Regions from separate parts of the Eisenbergiella sp. OF01-20 genome, predicted to be linked through region 3. Evidence: predicted binding sites of a transcription regulator. Region 3 holds the regulator's gene; each other region holds the start of a gene.
What was found. Region 3 encodes Rex, which represses fermentation and respiration genes when NADH is low (regulators of the CRP and FNR family bind a similar motif). Its sites were predicted from a motif close to ATTGTTAANTANTTAACAAT; they were not measured.

Region 1 (4,495 bases), 430 kb from region 3:
AGTAGTGTAGGGATAATGTATGAGTTACATACATTTCCCTACTTTTTTCTACTTTTAACAACATCTTAAATCCTTAATTTTACTGGATTTCCTAGAATTTCCCAGCCTTCGCCGCTTCCTCAATGCTAACCGCAACAGCCACGGTCATGCCGACCATCGGGTTATTGCCCGCGCCAATCAGCCCCATCATTTCCACATGAGCCGGAACGGAAGAAGAGCCAGCGAACTGTGCGTCGGAATGCATACGGCCCATCGTATCCGTCATACCATAGGAAGCAGGGCCTGCCGCCATGTTATCGGGATGAAGTGTACGGCCTGTACCACCGCCGGAAGCTACGGAGAAGTATTTCTTACCCTGCTCCAGGCATTCTTTCTTATAGGTTCCTGCAACGGGATGCTGGAATCTGGTGGGATTGGTGGAGTTACCTGTAATGGAAACATCTACACCTTCTTTGTGCATGATAGCAACGCCTTCACAAACATCGTTTGCGCCATAGCAGTTAACCTTTGCACGAAGTCCTTCGGAATAAGCTTTACGATATACTTCCTTAACGGTATTTGTATAAGGATCATATTCAGTCTCTACAAAGGTAAATCCATTGATTCTGGAGATAACCTGAGCAGCATCTTTACCAAGACCATTCAGGATAACCCTTAAGGGTTTCTGACGTACCTTGTTTGCTTTTTCTGCTATACCGATAGCACCTTCCGCTGCTGCAAAGGATTCATGTCCTGCCAGGAAGCAGAAGCATTCAGTTTCTTCTTCCAGAAGCATCTTTCCAAGATTACCATGTCCGAGACCTACCTTACGGGTATCCGCAACGGAACCGGGGATACAGAAAGCCTGAAGGCCTTCACCGATTGCTGCTGCTGCATCAGCCGCTCTTTTACAGCCTTTCTTAATTGCGATCGCAGCGCCTACGATGTAAGCCCAGCAAGCATTCTCAAAACAGATAGGCTGGATTTTCTTAACCTGGTCGTATACATCGAGTCCAGCATCTTTTGTGATTTTTTCAGCTTCTTCAAGGGAAGCGATGCCGTAGCTGTTCAATACGGCATTGATTTTATCAATACGTCTTTCATATGATTCAAATAAAGCCATTTCCGCTACCTCCTCTTATTCCTTTCTCGGATCGATGATCTTAACAGCATCAGCAACACGGCCGTACTGACCTTTTGCTTTCTCATAAGCTGTGTTGGGATCGTCGCCCTTCTTGATAAAGTCTGTCATCTTTCCAAGGCTTACGAACTGGTAGCCGATAATCTGATCTTCTTCGTCAAGGGCGATACCGGTCACATAGCCTTCGGCCATTTCCAGATAACGGGGCCCCTTCTTCAGAGTACCATACATGGTACCAACCTGGCTTCTTAAGCCTTTACCAAGGTCTTCCAGGCCTGCGCCTACAGGAAGTCCGTCTTCGGAGAACGCGCTCTGTGTTCTGCCGTAAGCGATCTGTAAGAACAGCTCTCTCATAGCGGTATTGATAGCATCACATACAAGGTCTGTATTTAAAGCTTCCAGAACCGTTCTTCCCGGAAGGATCTCTGCTGCCATAGCTGCGGAGTGAGTCATACCGGAGCATCCGATTGTCTCAATCAAAGCTTCCTGGATAATACCCTCTTTAACGTTCAGAGTAAGCTTGCAGGCTCCCTGCTGAGGTGCACACCAGCCAATACCGTGTGTAAGGCCGGAAATGTCTTTAACTTCTTTGGATTTTACCCATTTTGCTTCTTCAGGGATCGGAGCACAGCCGTGAGCAACGCCTTGTGCTACTGGACACATTTCTTCAACTTCTTTTGAATAGATCATGTGAAAACTCCTTTCGATATGTAGATTGTATTAGCAAACAGTGGTACCTGATAAAAGGTACCTTATTGAAAACAAAATACTCAGACGGCAAAAAGGCCGCAAAAGTACCTGTCCCTAATCGCTCGTATTATTTTCTCATATTTCAGGTCAAAAATCCAGCCTTTTTGAAAAAAATTGTCAAAGATTTGTCGAGGATACGGAAAGAGACAAAACGGCGGCCCGCCCGGCCGCCGCTCCTGCTTTTCTTCTTGAATATCAATAATACCTGGTTCAGCATCATACGGTCTTAAACGACCGCCATATCATCCCTTGGCTTTAGTTCAGCATCATGCGGTCGTTGGCAAATTCTCCTCCGCTGGCTTGTTCGAACTTTTTAAGAAGATCGGATACATGTAGTTTCTTCTTCTCTTCTCCTGCCACATCATAAATAACCCGTCCTTCATGCATCATTATAAGGCGGTTCCCATGAGCGATCGCATCCTTCATATTGTGTGTAATCATCAAAGTGGTGAGCTGATCCCTCTCCACTATTTTTTCCGTGATTTCCAGCACCTTGGCGGCTGTCTTGGGATCCAGCGCGGCCGTATGCTCATCCAGAAGAAGAAGGCGGGGTTTTTTCAGGGTTGCCATAAGCAGGGTAAGTGCCTGGCGCTGTCCGCCGGAAAGGAGGCCGACTTTGCTGGTCATGCGGAATTCCAGGCCCAGTTCCAGAATTTTAAGCTGTTCCTGGTATTGTGCGCGTTCCTTTTGGGATATTCCGGAACGCAGGGTACGCAAGCTCCCTCTCCTGGATGCCAGTGCCAGATTTTCTTCTATCTGCATGTTTGCTGCAGTTCCCGTCATAGGGTCCTGGAATACACGGCCCAGATATTTGGCACGTTTATACTCCGGCAGCTTGGTTACATTGATGCCGTCTATGGTAATGCTGCCTTCATCGACGGCAAAGACACCTGCCACTGCATTGAGCATGGTGGATTTTCCGGCGCCGTTTCCTCCGATAACAGTAACGAAATCCCCTTCTTCCAGTTCAAGGGATAAACCGTTCAGAGCTGTTTTCTCGTTGATGGTACCCGCATTAAATGTTTTGGTAATCCCGGATAAACTAAGCATGAGGAGCACCTCCTTTTTTAGCCGGCTTTTTAAAATATTGTCCCTTCAGATAAGGTATCGCAAGGAACAGGGCCACTACCAGGGCGGAGAACAGCTTCAGGTCATTGGAATTCAGGCCCAGCCACAGTACCACCTGAAGGACGATATAATAGATAATCGCTCCCAGCGCTGCTGAAAACAGTTTGAAAGCAAAATTACCGCGCACACGGCTGAAGATAACTTCACCGATGATTACAGCCGCCAGACCGATAACAATGGCTCCGCGTCCCATGTTTACATCCGCAAAGCCCTGGTATTGGGCATACAGCGCGCTGGCGAAAGCCACGATTCCATTGGAAAGCATGAGGCCCAGGATTTTACAGAAGTTCGTATTGATTCCCTGGGCTCTGGACATGTTGGGATTGGATCCGGTTGCACGGATGGAACAGCCGAGCTCCGTACCGAAAAACCAGTAAAGCAGGGCAATCAATATAATCAGAATAACAATGCATATCAAAATAGTGTTCTGATAAAAAGGTACGTCTTTAATATAGCGCAGGGAAACAAGTAAATCGTATTTATCTACTCCCACAGCCTGGTTGGAGCTGTTTCCCAGAATTCTCAGGTTAACTGAATAAAGGCCCAGCTGCGTCAGTATTCCGGCAAGAATGGCAGGTATTCCCATAGTCGTATGGAAAATACCGGTGACAAGTCCCGCCAGGGCACCGGCCAGCACCGCAAACAAAAGGGAAATCCCGATAGAATGGCCTGCACGTATCATCATAATACATACGGCCCCTCCTGTAGCCATGGTACCGTCTACAGTCAAATCTGCCAGATCCAGAATCTTATAGGTAATATAGACCCCTATTGCCATAATTCCCCAGATAAGGCCCTGGGCGCAGGCGCCTGGCAGCGCGTTAAAGAGTGACATAATGTTCACGTCATTTTCCTCCCCGTATCTTCATATATTTTAGGCTTCACAGGTATTTATTATAAAGGAAATCATTCTGAAAAGATATCTCTTTTTTTGTTAAAAATGCGGCGGACGACAAAAAGCGGCAAAAAAGCAGGGCTTTTTAACCGCTTTTGTGGGGTGCCCGACAGGCACACATCCGCATTTCACGTTATGTAGGAGCTACTGGTTATTCTGCCTTGATGGCCACATAGTCGTCAGGCACCGTAATATTCAGTTCCTTGCAGATAGCTTCGTTGTATTCCTTGGTTACATTGGGAGCAGATTCAATCGGCATTGTTGTAATGTCTGCGCCGTTAACCAGGATATCCACTGCCATTTCACCGGCCTTGTATCCGATATCATAATAGCTGATGGACAGGGTTGCAACACCACAGCCTTTGCAGATACCTTCCTCGCCTGCGATGATGGGAACGCCTGCAGGGAGACATACGTTATTGATCACTTCCGTATTGGAAGCTGAGGTATTGTCGGTGGGAACGTAGATAACATCGCATTCTCCGGCAGCATTGGTCGTTACAGAAGCGATATCATTGGAATCTGCAAAAGTATAGGTCTTGCAGGTGTATCCATATTCCTCCAGGAAGGCCTGGATCGTATCTGCCTGGTATACAGAGTTC
Region 2 (4,495 bases), on a different contig from region 3:
ATGGCTTCCATTTATATTTTGCAGCGTTTTCTGAGGTTAACTTACAAGTGTTTTCTAAATAAGCCAGTTCACTTTGCGTTAAAGCTGAATATTGGGCATTATTATAGAACGCATTTTTAGCATCTTCCCATTTTGTCATACTTGTTGATGAAGAGGAATCCTTATATAATTTTGTGATATGTTCAATCCGCCCTTTGCCTATGTCATCATCAAGAATGCTATATACAGTCGCAGAAGAAATATCATAAATTACATTAATTTTTCCTTTAGTAGTATAGCTTAAATAAGTGACTAGCGCCTTATTAAGTGTATCCTCAAAACGTAGAAGATTAATTTCTCCATCAACATCAGCAGTAGATAAAATTTGGGACCTATTGTTATTAAGGAAAAATTCAGGCTCAAAAATATTTTTTCCATAGCTTTCAAGCGCCAAAGCCTGCGCTGCCGTAACTACCGCCCGGCATTCAATGATCGCCTGCTGGTCTTTCGCCTTTTTTATGTACTTAAAAAGACCCGGCACTAAAATTGCCAGGAGAATGCCGAGAATAACGATTACAACAATCATCTCTACAAGGGTAAAACCCTTGTTTCTATTTTCACGTTTCATATGTAGATCCTTTTCCTCTTCCGCATTATGCGGAAGTAACCCTTTTGTATATTTATTTCCTTCATTCTAGCAAAAAGCCTGCGAAATAGCAAACTATTTTATTGCATTCTTTTTATGTCCCGGCCTGCTCCACAGCAGGAAATATTTTTCCTGCGGAATTGTCAAAGAATAACATTGACAGCTGCCAGAATATTTGTTATCCTTTCAAATGTTTTGATAATCAAATTATTTGATTCGGCATATGATATTGTTGTAAGATAACGGCGGTGTGCGCTTTTAATAGGAGGAAAAATGAGTATTCGTTTTATCTGTGATTCAACTTGTGACTATACGCAGCAGCAGGCGGAGGAGCTGGGCATCACGCTTGTTCCCCTCAAGGTATTATTCGGGGAGGAGGAATATTACGACGGAGTGGACATAAAACCGGAAGCGTTTTATGAGAAGCTGGAATCATCGGAAGAACTGCCCACGACCAGCCAGCCGTCGCCGGAGGCTTTTCTTGCGTATTTCCGGGAGGCAAAAGAGGCGGGGGATGATGTAATCTGTATCCTGCTTGCCAGCAGGCTGAGCGGCACCTGCCAGAGCGCTTTGGTGGCAAAGGATATTGTGGAATATGACCGGATTTATATCGTGGACAGCATGCAGGCGACTCTGGGGACACAGCTTCTTATTGAACGCGCTTTTGCCCTGCAAAAGGAAGGGAAAAACGCGGAGCAGATTGTTGGGGCACTGGAAGAGGATAAGAAAAAAGTATGTATTTACCTGATAGTGGATACGCTTCTTTATCTGCAGAAGGGTGGAAGGCTTTCAGCCGCCGGCATGGCGGTGGGAAGTGCGCTGAACCTGAAACCGGTGCTGGCCGTGCGTTATGGCGAGGTTAAGGTCGCGGGGCTGGCAAGAGGGCAGAAGGGGGCCTGGGATAAGCTGTTTAAGGCAATGGAAAAGGAGGGCGGCATGAATGAAGCCATGGGTTATAATCTGGGCTTCACGGGAAAAAAGGAATGTCTGGATGATTTCGCACGTTTCGTGAAGGGACGTCTGGGATCCGGATATAAAAAAACGGTGGCGGTGGGATCGGTAATCGGTGTGCATGTGGGTCCGGGGGCGAATGCCCTGGCAGTGTTTTTAAACTGACTTAAACTTTGCAGGAGCAAAATGGCCTTCCGCCCGCTGGCAGAGCGGAAGGCCATTTTGCTCCTGCGAAGTTTGTATAAACTGATTAAAAGGGAAAAAAGAATGGTCCAGAACCGGGATTTTTATGAAAAATTTATAGTTTTTACTTTATTTTAAGAGAGTTTTCCTGATTGATAAAGTTACGGGCATTTCATCCGTTATTTCATCGGATTTCAAGTTGAAAAATCCTTGCTATTAAATATTCTCTATGTTATAATAAAGGCTGCGGGCAATGACAAAAAATTAACAATACCGTTAAAGCCCGGTAAATTCGCACTTTTTAATGAATATGGAGGAGAAAACATGGCAAAGAAAATCGTTTTGGCGGGTGCATGCCGTACTGCCATCGGTACTATGGGCGGAAGCTTAAGCACAACTCCGGCGGCTGAGCTGGGTGCTATTGTTATTAAGGAAGCTTTAAACAGAGCGGGAGTTGCTCCCGAAGCAGTTGATCAGGTATATATGGGATGTGTTATCCAGGCAGGTCTTGGACAGAACGTAGCACGTCAGGCATCTGTCAAAGCTGGTCTGCCTATCGAGGTTCCGGCGGTTACCATGAACGTTGTCTGCGGTTCCGGTCTGAACTGTGTGAACCAGGCGGCACAGATGATTCTCGCAGGTGATGCGGATATCGTTGTTGCAGGCGGCATGGAAAACATGTCCATGGCTCCTTATACAATACCTCAGGCACGTTACGGATACAGAATGGGTAATGCCACAATGGTGGACACCATGGTTAATGATGCCCTTACCGATGCTTTTAACCAGTATCATATGGGTATCACCGCAGAGAACATTGCTGAGCAGTGGGGACAGACCAGAGAGCAGCTGGACGAGTTCGCGGCATGGAGCCAGCAGAAGGCTGTTGCAGCGCAGGAAGCAGGAAAGTTCGATGCGGAAATCGTACCTGTGGAAATAAAGAAGAAAAAAGAGACTATCGTTTTCAATAAGGATGAAGGCCCTCGTCCGGGTACCACGGCGGAAGGTATTGCAAAGCTTCGTCCTGCATTCAAGAAAGATGGTATTGTAACTGCGGCGAACTCTTCCGGAATTAACGATGGTGCGGCAGCCGTGATCGTTATGAGCGAAGAAAAGGCAAAAGAGCTGGGTGTTACTCCTATGGCAACCTGGGTGGCAGGCGCACTGGCCGGTGTGGATCCCACTATCATGGGAATCGGGCCTGTTGCAGCTACACAGAAGGTTATGGCTAAGACAGGAATGAATATAGATGAATTTGATTTGATTGAAGCGAACGAAGCGTTTGCAGCACAGTCCCTGGCAGTGGGACATGACCTTGGCATCGATAATGACAAGCTGAATGTGAACGGCGGCGCTATCGCTCTGGGACATCCTGTAGGAGCTTCCGGATGCCGTATTCTGGTTACTCTGCTTCACGAGATGGTTAAAAGGGATGCGAAGAAGGGGCTTGCGACTCTGTGCATCGGCGGCGGTATGGGCTGCGCTACCATCGTTGAGAGAGACTGATATAGGTTTAAAAAACAGAATGATTAGTAGACTTTTTGTCTGCTAATCATTCGTTATGCAGCAGGTTGTTTCGTGTAATGGTTCGGGGCAGGGCTGAACGGTTACATTTTTGTATCTTGTTGATGAACCGCCCAAGCGGCGGACAATTCCCGCCGGGGGCAACCGCCAGGCGGAAAGAGAGAAAGGATGAGTATCATGGAATACATTGTTTATGAGCAGAAGGGTTCTTATGCGGTTATTACCATCAGCCGTGAAAAGGCGCTGAACGCACTGAATTCCCAGGTTCTGGATGAACTGGACAAGACTCTTGACGGAGTGAATCTGGAGGAGGTAAGATGTCTGATTCTTACCGGAGCCGGATCCAAGTCTTTTGTTGCCGGAGCGGATATCGGGGAGATGAGCACACTGACAAAGGCGGAAGGAGAGGCTTTCGGGAAGAAGGGAAATGATGTTTTCCGTAAGCTGGAAACCTTCCCTGTTCCGGTAATCGCTGCTGTGAATGGCTTCGCTCTGGGCGGCGGCTGTGAGATTTCCATGAGCTGTGATATCAGAATCTGTTCGGATAATGCAGTGTTCGGACAGCCTGAGGTCGGTCTGGGAATTACTCCGGGCTTTGGCGGAACGCAGAGGCTGGCGCGTCTGGTTGGGCCGGGAATGGCTAAGCAGATGATTTATACGGCAAGGAATATTAAGGCGGATGAGGCTCTCAGGATCGGGCTTGTGAATGCGGTTTATGTACAGGAAGAGCTGATGGGGGCTGCTGAGAAGATGGCGGCGGGAATTGCAAAGAATGCGCCTATCGCTGTGAGAAACTGCAAGAAGGCCATAAATGACGGGCTGGATGCGGATATGGACGATGCGCTTGTGATCGAGGAGAAGCTGTTCGGGGATTGCTTTGAGAGTTATGATCAGACGGAAGGAATGGCGGCTTTCCTGGAGAAGAGGAAAGTGGAGAAGTTTCTTAATAAGTAGGAAAAAAGGGATTTAGGGACTTAAGGGATTTAAGGACTTAAGGGATTTAAGGACTTAAGGACTTTTGGCGCGTTACTCCGCCGGGCCGCTCAGGGCCTTTGGCCCTTCGCTGTGCGGCTTCGCCGCATGTGGAGGTGAATCTGAGTCCTGGTCGGTGAGCAAGCTCCCCGATCAGGGCTCAGGTTCATCTCCACGCCCGGCTCAATTATAAAACACATAGGAGGCTATACATCATGAAGGTTGGTATTATTGGTGCAG
Region 3 (4,495 bases):
AGCCTCCGACAACATCAGTTTGGCAAGGGATACACGGCCCCGTTCTCCGCCCGAAAGCATTTTGATCTGTTTGAATACATCGTCCCCGGTAAAGAGGAAGGCGGCCAGAACATTCCGGATTTCCGTGTTGGTGAGAGTGGGATACGCATCCGATATTTCTTCAAATAAGGTTTTATCCGGATGAAGTACATGGTGCTCCTGATCATAATATCCGATGTGTACCTTGGAACCCAGCTTGATTTCCCCCGCATCCTGTTCCACGAGGCCGTTGATAATCTTTAGCAGGGTGGTTTTTCCGGTGCCGTTGTCACCGATGATTGCCACGTGCTCCCCGCGTTTCAGGGAAAAGAACAGATTGTCAAACAATTTTTCCGGCCCGAAGGCTTTTGCCAGTCCTTCCACCTGCAAACAATCATTACCGCTTATAATCTGGGGCGTGAGTTCCATGCGCATGTCCGCCCTCGTTTCGGAAGGCTTCTCCAGGACATCGATTTTCTGGAGCATTTTTTCCCGGCTTTCCGCCCGGCGGATGGACTTTTCCCGGTTAAAGGAACGCAGCTTTTCGATAACCGCCTCCTGATGCCTGATTTCCTGCTGCTGGTTCATATAGGCATTCCATCTGGCCGCACGCAGCTGTTCTTTTTTTACCGCATAGTCGGAGTAATTCCCATGAAAGACGGAGACCTCCGTGCTGTCTATTTCAATAATTTTATTGGCTATTTTATCCAGAAAATACCGGTCGTGGGAAACGATAAGTACTGCGCCCTTATAATTCAGCAGGTAGGTTTCCAGCCACGCGATGGAAGACATATCCAGATGGTTGGTAGGTTCATCCAGAATGATGAGATCCGGCTTGCGCAGCAGAAGCTTGCCCAGGGCAACCCGGGTTTTCTGCCCTCCGGAAAGCGTGGAGGCCTTTTTGGTAAATTCTTCCTCCGTAAAACCAAGTCCCTTGAGGACACCGGTGATTTCGCTTTTATAGCTATAGCCGTCCGCCTGTTCAAACTGATGCGTGTAGAGGGCATACTGTTCCATAAGGGCTGTGAGGGCCTCCCCCTGGACATGCTTCATTTCCAGCTCACAGCTTCGGATTTTTTCCTCCAGCCGGATGACGTCCCTTTTCACCTCCAGCAGCTCGTCATATATGGTATTTTCGCTGTTTGATTCGGCATTCTGTGCAAGGTAGCCGTAGGAGCGGTCCTTTCCGAAGATAACCTGTCCGCTGTCCGGATCCAGTTCGCCTACAAGGATCCGCAGCAGGGTGGTTTTGCCGGCACCGTTGATTCCTACGATTGCGGCTTTCTCGTGATCCTCTATATGAAAGGAGCAGTTTTTAAAAACCTGCTTTTCATGAAACGCTTTATTTATATTCTGACAGGATAGTATCATGGGAACACCTCTTTATATTGTTATTCTTGCATAGTACTTGTTCAGGAGAACCGGAACAGTTACAAGTTTACCGTTGAACGAACGCACTGTCAATTCAAACCGAACTAATTCATTGACATTTTTTTAACATATGATTATAATAAAACAGGATAGTAATTGAATTTTAATAATGGAGGCGTAATGAATTGGATAAAGAAATTTCTCAGGCAGTAATAGCACGTCTTCCCAGATATTTCAGGTACCTCGGCGAATTGAAGGACAGCGGTGTGGAGAGGATTTCCTCCCAGGAGCTGAGCAGGCTTATGCATGTGACCGCGTCACAGATCCGGCAGGACTTTAATAATTTCGGCGGCTTCGGACAACAGGGGTATGGCTACAATGTAGAGTATCTGTACTCGGAAATCGGTAAAATACTCGGGCTGGACAAAAAACATCACCTGATTATAATCGGAGCAGGCAACCTGGGACAGGCCCTGGCAAATTATATGAATTTCGAACGCAGGGGCTTTATTTTTACAGGCGTTTTTGATATCAATGAAAAGCTGCAGGGCAGGATGATACGCGGGATGAAGGTCCGGCCGATGGAAGAAATGCAGGAATTTGTCAAAGAAAACAATATCGATATTGCCGTTCTCACCATCCCCAAGGAAGGCGCAGCCGCGGCTGCGGAAAAGCTGGTAGGTATGGGGATCAAGGCTATATGGAACTTTGCCCATGTGGATTTGGATGTGCCGGCCAGCGTGCAGGTTGAGAACGTACATCTATCCGACAGTCTGATCAAGCTGTCCTATATGATTAACCAGTATGAAAATGAGCAGGAAATAAACGGGGAAGAGCGTCCGGAGGACAGGCGGTAAAGGGTCTGTAAAATGCGTCAGAGTATTTCACTCCGGACGCATTTTTGCATGAAAAACCGCATGTCCGGCCTGAAAGGAAAACAGAAATGGAATATCTGGTAACAGCAGAAGAAATGAAACGGTGTGACGGGAATACGATTAAGCATTTTGGGATGCCTTCCATGGTATTAATGGAACGGGCGGCCCTGGCGTGTGCCCGGGAGCTGCTCGACAGGGATAAGCAGCTGCAGGAAGCGATGCGCCCTTTTGGGCATGGTCCTGCCGGGAGAAGGACGCTGGTAGTGGCGGGAACCGGAAACAACGGCGGGGACGGCCTGGCAATAGGACGGCTTCTGCATCAGGCCGGGTTCCCGGTAGATTTCTGCCTGCCCGGCAATAAGGAGCGCTGTACGGAAGAAACCAAAGCCCAGCTGTCTGTCCTGTCGCGTTATGGACAGAAGGTCATGCGCAAACTTCCGGAAGGGGAATATGATATAATCATAGACGCTCTTTTCGGAATCGGCCTGACAAAACCGGTGGAAGGCGTATACGCGGAAGCGGTGGATTTTATCAACAGCCGGAATGCCTATGTGCTTTCCGTGGATATCCCTTCCGGCATTCATGCCGATACGGGGGAGGTTATGGGGTGCGCTGTGCAGGCGGATGTCACCGTGACATTTGCGTACCGGAAGCTGGGACTTGTTTTGTATCCGGGGACCCGGTATGCCGGGCGGGTGGTATGTGCCGATATCGGCATTACGGAAGAGAGTTTTTTGGGAACCCCGCCCCGGATTTTTACCTGCGGGAAGGAGGAAGCCGCCTGGCTGCCTCCCCGCCCGGAGGACGGAAACAAAGGGACCTTTGGAAAGGTTGCACTGCTTGCCGGCAGCAGGGGAATGGCCGGGGCCTGTCAATTATCCGCATCGGCGATCCTGCATACGGGAGCGGGGATGGTCCGGGTGGTTACGGAAGAAGGAAACCGGGGTATTTTGCAGAGTGCGGTGCCGGAGGCTATGATAACCGCCTATGGCCAATGGTCGGAAGCCTTTGAAAAGGAACTGCTGGATGTTTTTTCCTGGGCGGACGTAACCGCTGTCGGGCCTGGGCTGGGTAAGAGTGATGCCGCTCGCAGACTTCTGGAAATGGCGGTGGAGCATGCCAGGGGATCGCTGGTGGTGGATGCGGATGCCCTGAACCTGTTGGCGGAACAGGAGAGGCTGCTCGAAAAGCTTACGGCCATGCAGCAGGATCCGGAACAAAGGAGAACCCTGATCCTCACACCCCATCTGGGGGAATTCGGCCGTCTTGCCGGGAAGAAAATCCCGGAAATTCAAAAAGAAGCCATACCGCTGACCAGGGAATGGGCAAAAAAACTGCATGCCGCCATGATCTGCAAGGGAGCCCGGACATTGGTGGGCGGCCCGGACGGGGAAATGTATCTGAATATGACCGGGAACAGCGGTATGGCGACAGCCGGCAGCGGCGATGTGCTGACAGGAATCCTTGCCGGGCTGACTGCCCAGGGCATGGATGCCTTCCGGGCAGCTTGTACCGGCGTCTTTCTCCATGGCAGCGCCGGAGACAGGGCTGCACATAAGAAAAGCGAATACAGCGTGACGGCGGGAGCCTTGATTGAGGAGCTGGATAGGCTCATGCCTCAGCGGAATGCGGAAAAGGATTTGTGCACAGATGGGAGCATACATTATGAAAAACTATGACCGGGTTTGGGCAGCCGTAGATTTGGATGCGGTGAAGTATAATATGGTTCACATGAAAGAAAATATCAGGGAGGAAACGAAAATCATAGCGGTGGTCAAAACCGATGGCTACGGCCATGGTGCGGTTCCCATCGCCCATGAGATAGAAGATATGCCTTTCCTTCACGGTTTTGCGGTGGCTACCGTGGAAGAAGCCCTGATTCTCAGAGGGAGCGGAATCCGCAAACCGGTTCTGGTCCTGGGCTATACCTTTCCGTATTGCTATGAAAAGATGGCCCGGGAGGAAATCCGCCCCGCCGTATTCCGGGAAGATATGCTGGAAGAATTGGGGAAAGCCGGCACCGCCTGCGGGCGGCCTGTTAAAATACATATTAAGGTGGATACGGGCATGAGCCGTATCGGTATCCGGCCGGACGAGAGCGGCCTTGCCTTTGTCAGGAAATGTGTAGAAACGCCGGGAATAGAAATCGAGGGCCTTTTCACTCATTTTGCCAAAGCGGATGAAGCGGATAAAGCTTCAGCGAGAAAGCAGCTGGAAACCTTTCTTGCTTT
Region 4 (4,495 bases), on a different contig from region 3:
GCTGCTTCTTCCTGTCCATGGTAGCCTCCAGCATGGTGGAAAGAGCTTCGATCATGCTGCTTACCCGGTCATTTCCCTCCATCCGCGCCTCCCAGTTGATGATCTCCAGGGTATTATTGAGGAAATGGGGGTTGATCTGGGACTGGAGGGCCATAATATTGGCATCCCGCAGGGCAAGCTCCTCCAGGTATATCTGTTCAAACTGGTTTTTCAGCTTATCCGACATGCTGTTAAACGCATTGTCCAGATATAAAAACTCCCTGCTCTTCTCCTTTTTCTCTATCTGCACCCCGAAATGGCCCTTTTCAATCTCCGAAGCCGCATCGATCAGACGTTTTACCGGCATGGTAACCTTTCTGTACAGGAAATAAAATACAATAAAAATAAGAGGGATGGTAAATGCCATCATCAAAATAGTTATGTACCGTATGGCCTCCTTCTCGTAATGGATAGCATCATAGTCCAGCTTCACTACATAGCGGATGACATGGCTGTCCATTTTCCGCTCGCAGGTCACGTAGGCCACATCCTTCTCCTCATGGTATTCGCTGTACCGTTCCGCGCTCTCCCGGCGGATAAAATCCTCCGCCCAGCCTGTCCCGAACACCCATTCCCCATCTATGCTCACATCGTAATCCAGATACCAGGGAATCCCCTCCACACTCTGAAATACGCTGTCTTTATCAATATCCATAACAATTACGGCATAGGGCCGGTACACGGGGGTCATGATATTACGGACCATATATAAATGGCCTCTTTCATTCACCCAGCCTATCCCGGTGTCAATCTCCTGCGCTTTCTGTTCCACACGTTCCCTTGCCAGGCTCTTGAATTGTTTGATGCTGTCATAGTTATTGCTGCTGTAGCTGTAATAAATCCGCTCCGGCTCCTCGGTAAAATACAGTATAGTGCTTAAGAAGCTGCTGTCATAGCGGTACATCTGCTCCAGGAAGGTGGTAACCCTCTCATACAGGTCAAGCCTGTCTCCGTCCGCCTGATACTGTCTCCAGCTTTCTTTGATTTCAGGTATGTAAGAGGCATTTCGGGATACCCGCACTGCCGCTTCCACCCGCATTTCACATATTTCCACAGCGGTATCCATGGTTTTTTCTATATTTTCTTTCATCTGGCCCGAAAACCGGTTCGAAACATAGGTCAGTATTGCCATGGTAAGAATGGCAAGCGGCAAAAGCCAGCAAAGCAGCATCAGAATAGTCATACTCCATTTCAGCTGCGCCGGCTGGCGTTTTTCTTCCGTTAAACACGATTCCTGCAGTGCCTTTTTTGTTTTCACTCCTGCTCCCCCTCATCCCCCGGATCCTAAACAGAACCGCACGGCGGCGGTTACCATGTATGCTTCTGCCAGCATATTTCTATTCATTATAATATAAAAAAAGGAGCCAGTAAACTACCAGCTCCTTCCAGGATAACGATTCCCTGATGCCATGCACCTATCGATGCCATGCACCTATCGATGCAATGCACCTATCGGTGCATGGAGAAGGAATCCATATCGTAATTCTTCAGGTTATCATGTACGCCTCTTGCATCTGCCTGGGAAATCAGTTTATCCCTGTCCTTCTTGGCGGCAAGAGCCGCTTTATGCCGGCTGGGTCCGCCCACGCAGCCGCCTTCACAAATCATGCCTTCGATGAAATCCTCCGGCAGCTTGCCCAGCTTGAAGAGCATGAGCGCTTTTTTACACTCTGCGATACCGCTGCATCTTGCCACCTTAAGGTCGGCATTTTCCCCGGTCTCTTTCAGGCATTCCACGACAGCTTCCGTCACACCGCCGCCGTTGCCGAAGCGCTTGCCGAATACACTCGCTTCCTGGCTCGTGTTTTCTTCCGGCTCCAGCTGTACGTCCTTGGCACGCATCATGGCGCGGATCTCTCCGAAGGTCAGGACATAATCCGCATTCCCCTCGATTTTCTGATCCTGCACTTCAGACTTCTTGCCGATGCAAGGCCCGATAAATACGGTAACCGTCTCCGGATCCTTTGCTTTCAGCATCCTGGATACCGCACACATGGGGGAAACGGTGGTGGAAATATGATCCGTCAGCTCAGGAAAATGTTTCTTTATATAGTTAACAAAAGCGGGACAGCAGGAGGTGGTCATTTTCTTGCCTTCTTTAAAGCTTTCCGCCCATTCTTCCGCCTCAAACGCAGCAGTCATATCACCGCCCAGGCCCACTTCCACGAAGTCGGCAAAGCCGATCTTCTTCATAGCGGTCCTCCAGCTTGCCATGGTGATGTTTTCACCAAATTGTCCTTCTCCGGCAGGCGCCAGCATAGCCACTACCTTTTTGCCGGAACGGATTTCATTGATAATATCCACAATGCTTGTCTTGGAAGCAATGGCCCCGAAAGGACAATTATGGATACACTGTCCGCACTGGATACATTTGGATTCATCTATCTGGCATACTCCATGCTCGTCCATGGTTATGGCGCTGACAGGGCAGCTCTTCATACAGGGTCTCTGTATTTTAACGATTGCGGAATAGGAACAAGCCTGTGCACATTTTCCGCAGCTTTTACATTTGTCCGGATCGATAAAGGAACGATCGTCACCGATGGTAATAGCCCCGAAATTACAGGACTGTTTACAGGATTTTGCCAGACATCCCTGACACAGGTTGGTAACTACGTATCCGGAGGAAATGGGACATTCCTCACAGGCGGAGTTGATAACCTGTACTATATTGCTGCTCTCTCTGGTACCGGGGCATTTTCCTTCTGCCAGTCTGACTCTCTGTCTGATAATTTCCCTTTCCTTGTAAATACAGCAGCGGAAACGCGCTTCGGGCCCGGGAATCATATCGTAGGGAATATTCTCTTTTTTCTCGTCCAGTTCACCGGCAAATGCCAGCTTAGCCACTTCAGTGAGTACCTCGTGCTTAATTTTTAAGATGGTAGCGTCATCAGATACTATACCCATATTCTTTTGTTTATCCTCTTTCTGATTGTTAAAAAATTAACTGGTACATCCAAAAACAAAGCTGGATTTGAGACAATCCCAAGCCAGCTTATATTTTTGTTCTTCAGGCAGCACCCGGGGTACGGCGAAGTTTCCTTCGCCTCCCCCGGTAAGCCTTACCGCAAATGCGGTCAGTAATTAGTTGTCTCCGTACAGAGTCTGCAGCTTCTGCAGATACTCATATCTTTCTTTTGCGTTTTCCGCAGCCTGAGCCTGAAGCCTTGCAGCCTTGTCGGCATCCTTCAGAGCCAGGGAGGTATATCTTACTTCACCGCTGATGAATTCCTGGAAATCCTTGCTGGGTGCCTTGCTGTCAAGGATGAATTTCTTCTCAGCAGCAGGATTGTAGCGGAACATATTCCAGTAACCGGTCTCTACAGCCAGTTTTTCTTCGGTCTGAGCCTTGCTCATACCCTTCTTGATACCATGGTTGATACAAGGAGCGTAAGCAATAATCAGGGAAGGTCCCGGATAAGCTTCCGCCTCTGCGATAGCCTTAACGGTCTGGTTGTAATCAGCACCCATGGAAATCTGTGCTACATATACATAACCATAGCTCATTGCAATACCAGCCAGGTCTTTCTGCTTCACTTCTTTACCGCCGGCTGCAAACTGTGCTACAGCACCGGTAGGGGTAGCCTTGGAAGCCTGTCCGCCTGTATTGGAATATACTTCGGTGTTGAATACCATAACGTTGATATCTTTTCCGCTGGCGAGGATATGATCCACACCGCCGAATCCGATATCATATGCCCATCCGTCACCGCCGAATACCCACTGGGATTTCTTGGAAAGGAAGTCTTTGTTTTTAACGATATCCTGGCATACGCCGCAGTCCTGTGCTTCCAGTACCGCTACCAGCTTATCGGTTGCCGGTCCGTTGGTCACGCCGCTGTTGTAGGTATCCAGGTATTCCTGGCATGCCGCCTTAACAGCTTCGTCCCCGGTATTGGCAAGTACCTCTTCAACCTTAGCTTTCAGCCCGCCTCTGATTGCGTTCTGTGCAAGCAGCATACCCATACCGAACTCAGCGTTATCTTCGAACAGGGAGTTGTCCCAAGCGGGTCCCTTGCCGGCTCTGTTTACGGTATAAGGTGTACTCGGTGAAGAGTTACCCCAGATAGAAGAACATCCGGTTGCGTTTGCAATATACATTCTATCGCCAAACAGCTGTGTGATCAGCTTCGCATAAGGTGTCTCACCACATCCTGCACAAGCTCCGGAGAACTCAAGCAGAGGCTGTTTGAACTGTGAGCCCTTAACGGAATTCTCTTTGAATTTTTCAAGGACTTCAGGCTTCTCGGATACGGACTGTCCGTAGTTGAACATCTTCTCTTCAGCAAGCTGTGTTTCAAGAGGATTCATGTTCAGAGCCTTCTCCCCCTTCATGCCGGGACAAACATTTGCACAGGATCCACATCCGGTACAGTCAAGTACGGATACGGTTACTGCAAATTTCTTACCGGGCATTCCGGTCATATCAAGCATCTTCATTCCTTCAGGAGCATTA

Region 1: the regulator Rex is predicted to act here: its motif matches at 1,984-2,003, upstream of DXA36_RS01550 (iron-sulfur cluster assembly scaffold protein).
Region 2: the regulator Rex is predicted to act here: its motif matches at 2,012-2,031, upstream of DXA36_RS28400 (acetyl-CoA C-acetyltransferase).
Region 4: the regulator Rex is predicted to act here: its motif matches at 2,971-2,990, upstream of DXA36_RS18430 (4Fe-4S dicluster domain-containing protein).

The regions. Positions count from the first base shown of each region.
Region 1 is NZ_QUES01000001.1:327,528-332,022, reverse strand. Features, by position in the region: gene DXA36_RS01555 (GGGtGRT protein) at 92-1,102, opposite strand; gene DXA36_RS01550 (iron-sulfur cluster assembly scaffold protein) at 1,118-1,810, opposite strand; gene DXA36_RS01545 (ABC transporter ATP-binding protein) at 2,126-2,920, opposite strand; gene DXA36_RS01540 (ABC transporter permease subunit) at 2,913-3,833, opposite strand; gene DXA36_RS01535 (ABC transporter substrate-binding protein) at 4,045-4,495, opposite strand, start outside.
Region 2 is NZ_QUES01000042.1:16,859-21,353, reverse strand. Features, by position in the region: gene DXA36_RS28410 (type II secretion system protein) at 1-607, opposite strand, end outside; gene DXA36_RS28405 (DegV family protein) at 899-1,741, shown strand; gene DXA36_RS28400 (acetyl-CoA C-acetyltransferase) at 2,084-3,265, shown strand; gene DXA36_RS28395 (enoyl-CoA hydratase-related protein) at 3,461-4,237, shown strand; gene DXA36_RS28390 (3-hydroxyacyl-CoA dehydrogenase NAD-binding domain-containing protein) at 4,471-4,495, shown strand, end outside.
Region 3 is NZ_QUES01000001.1:754,112-758,606, reverse strand. Features, by position in the region: gene DXA36_RS03685 (ABC-F family ATP-binding cassette domain-containing protein) at 1-1,389, opposite strand, end outside; gene DXA36_RS03680 (redox-sensing transcriptional repressor Rex) at 1,575-2,246, shown strand; gene DXA36_RS03675 (NAD(P)H-hydrate dehydratase) at 2,333-3,943, shown strand; gene alr (alanine racemase) at 3,930-4,495, shown strand, end outside.
Region 4 is NZ_QUES01000016.1:127,126-131,620, reverse strand. Features, by position in the region: gene DXA36_RS18435 (sensor histidine kinase) at 1-1,297, opposite strand, end outside; gene DXA36_RS18430 (4Fe-4S dicluster domain-containing protein) at 1,489-2,940, opposite strand; gene nifJ (pyruvate:ferredoxin (flavodoxin) oxidoreductase) at 3,124-4,495, opposite strand, start outside.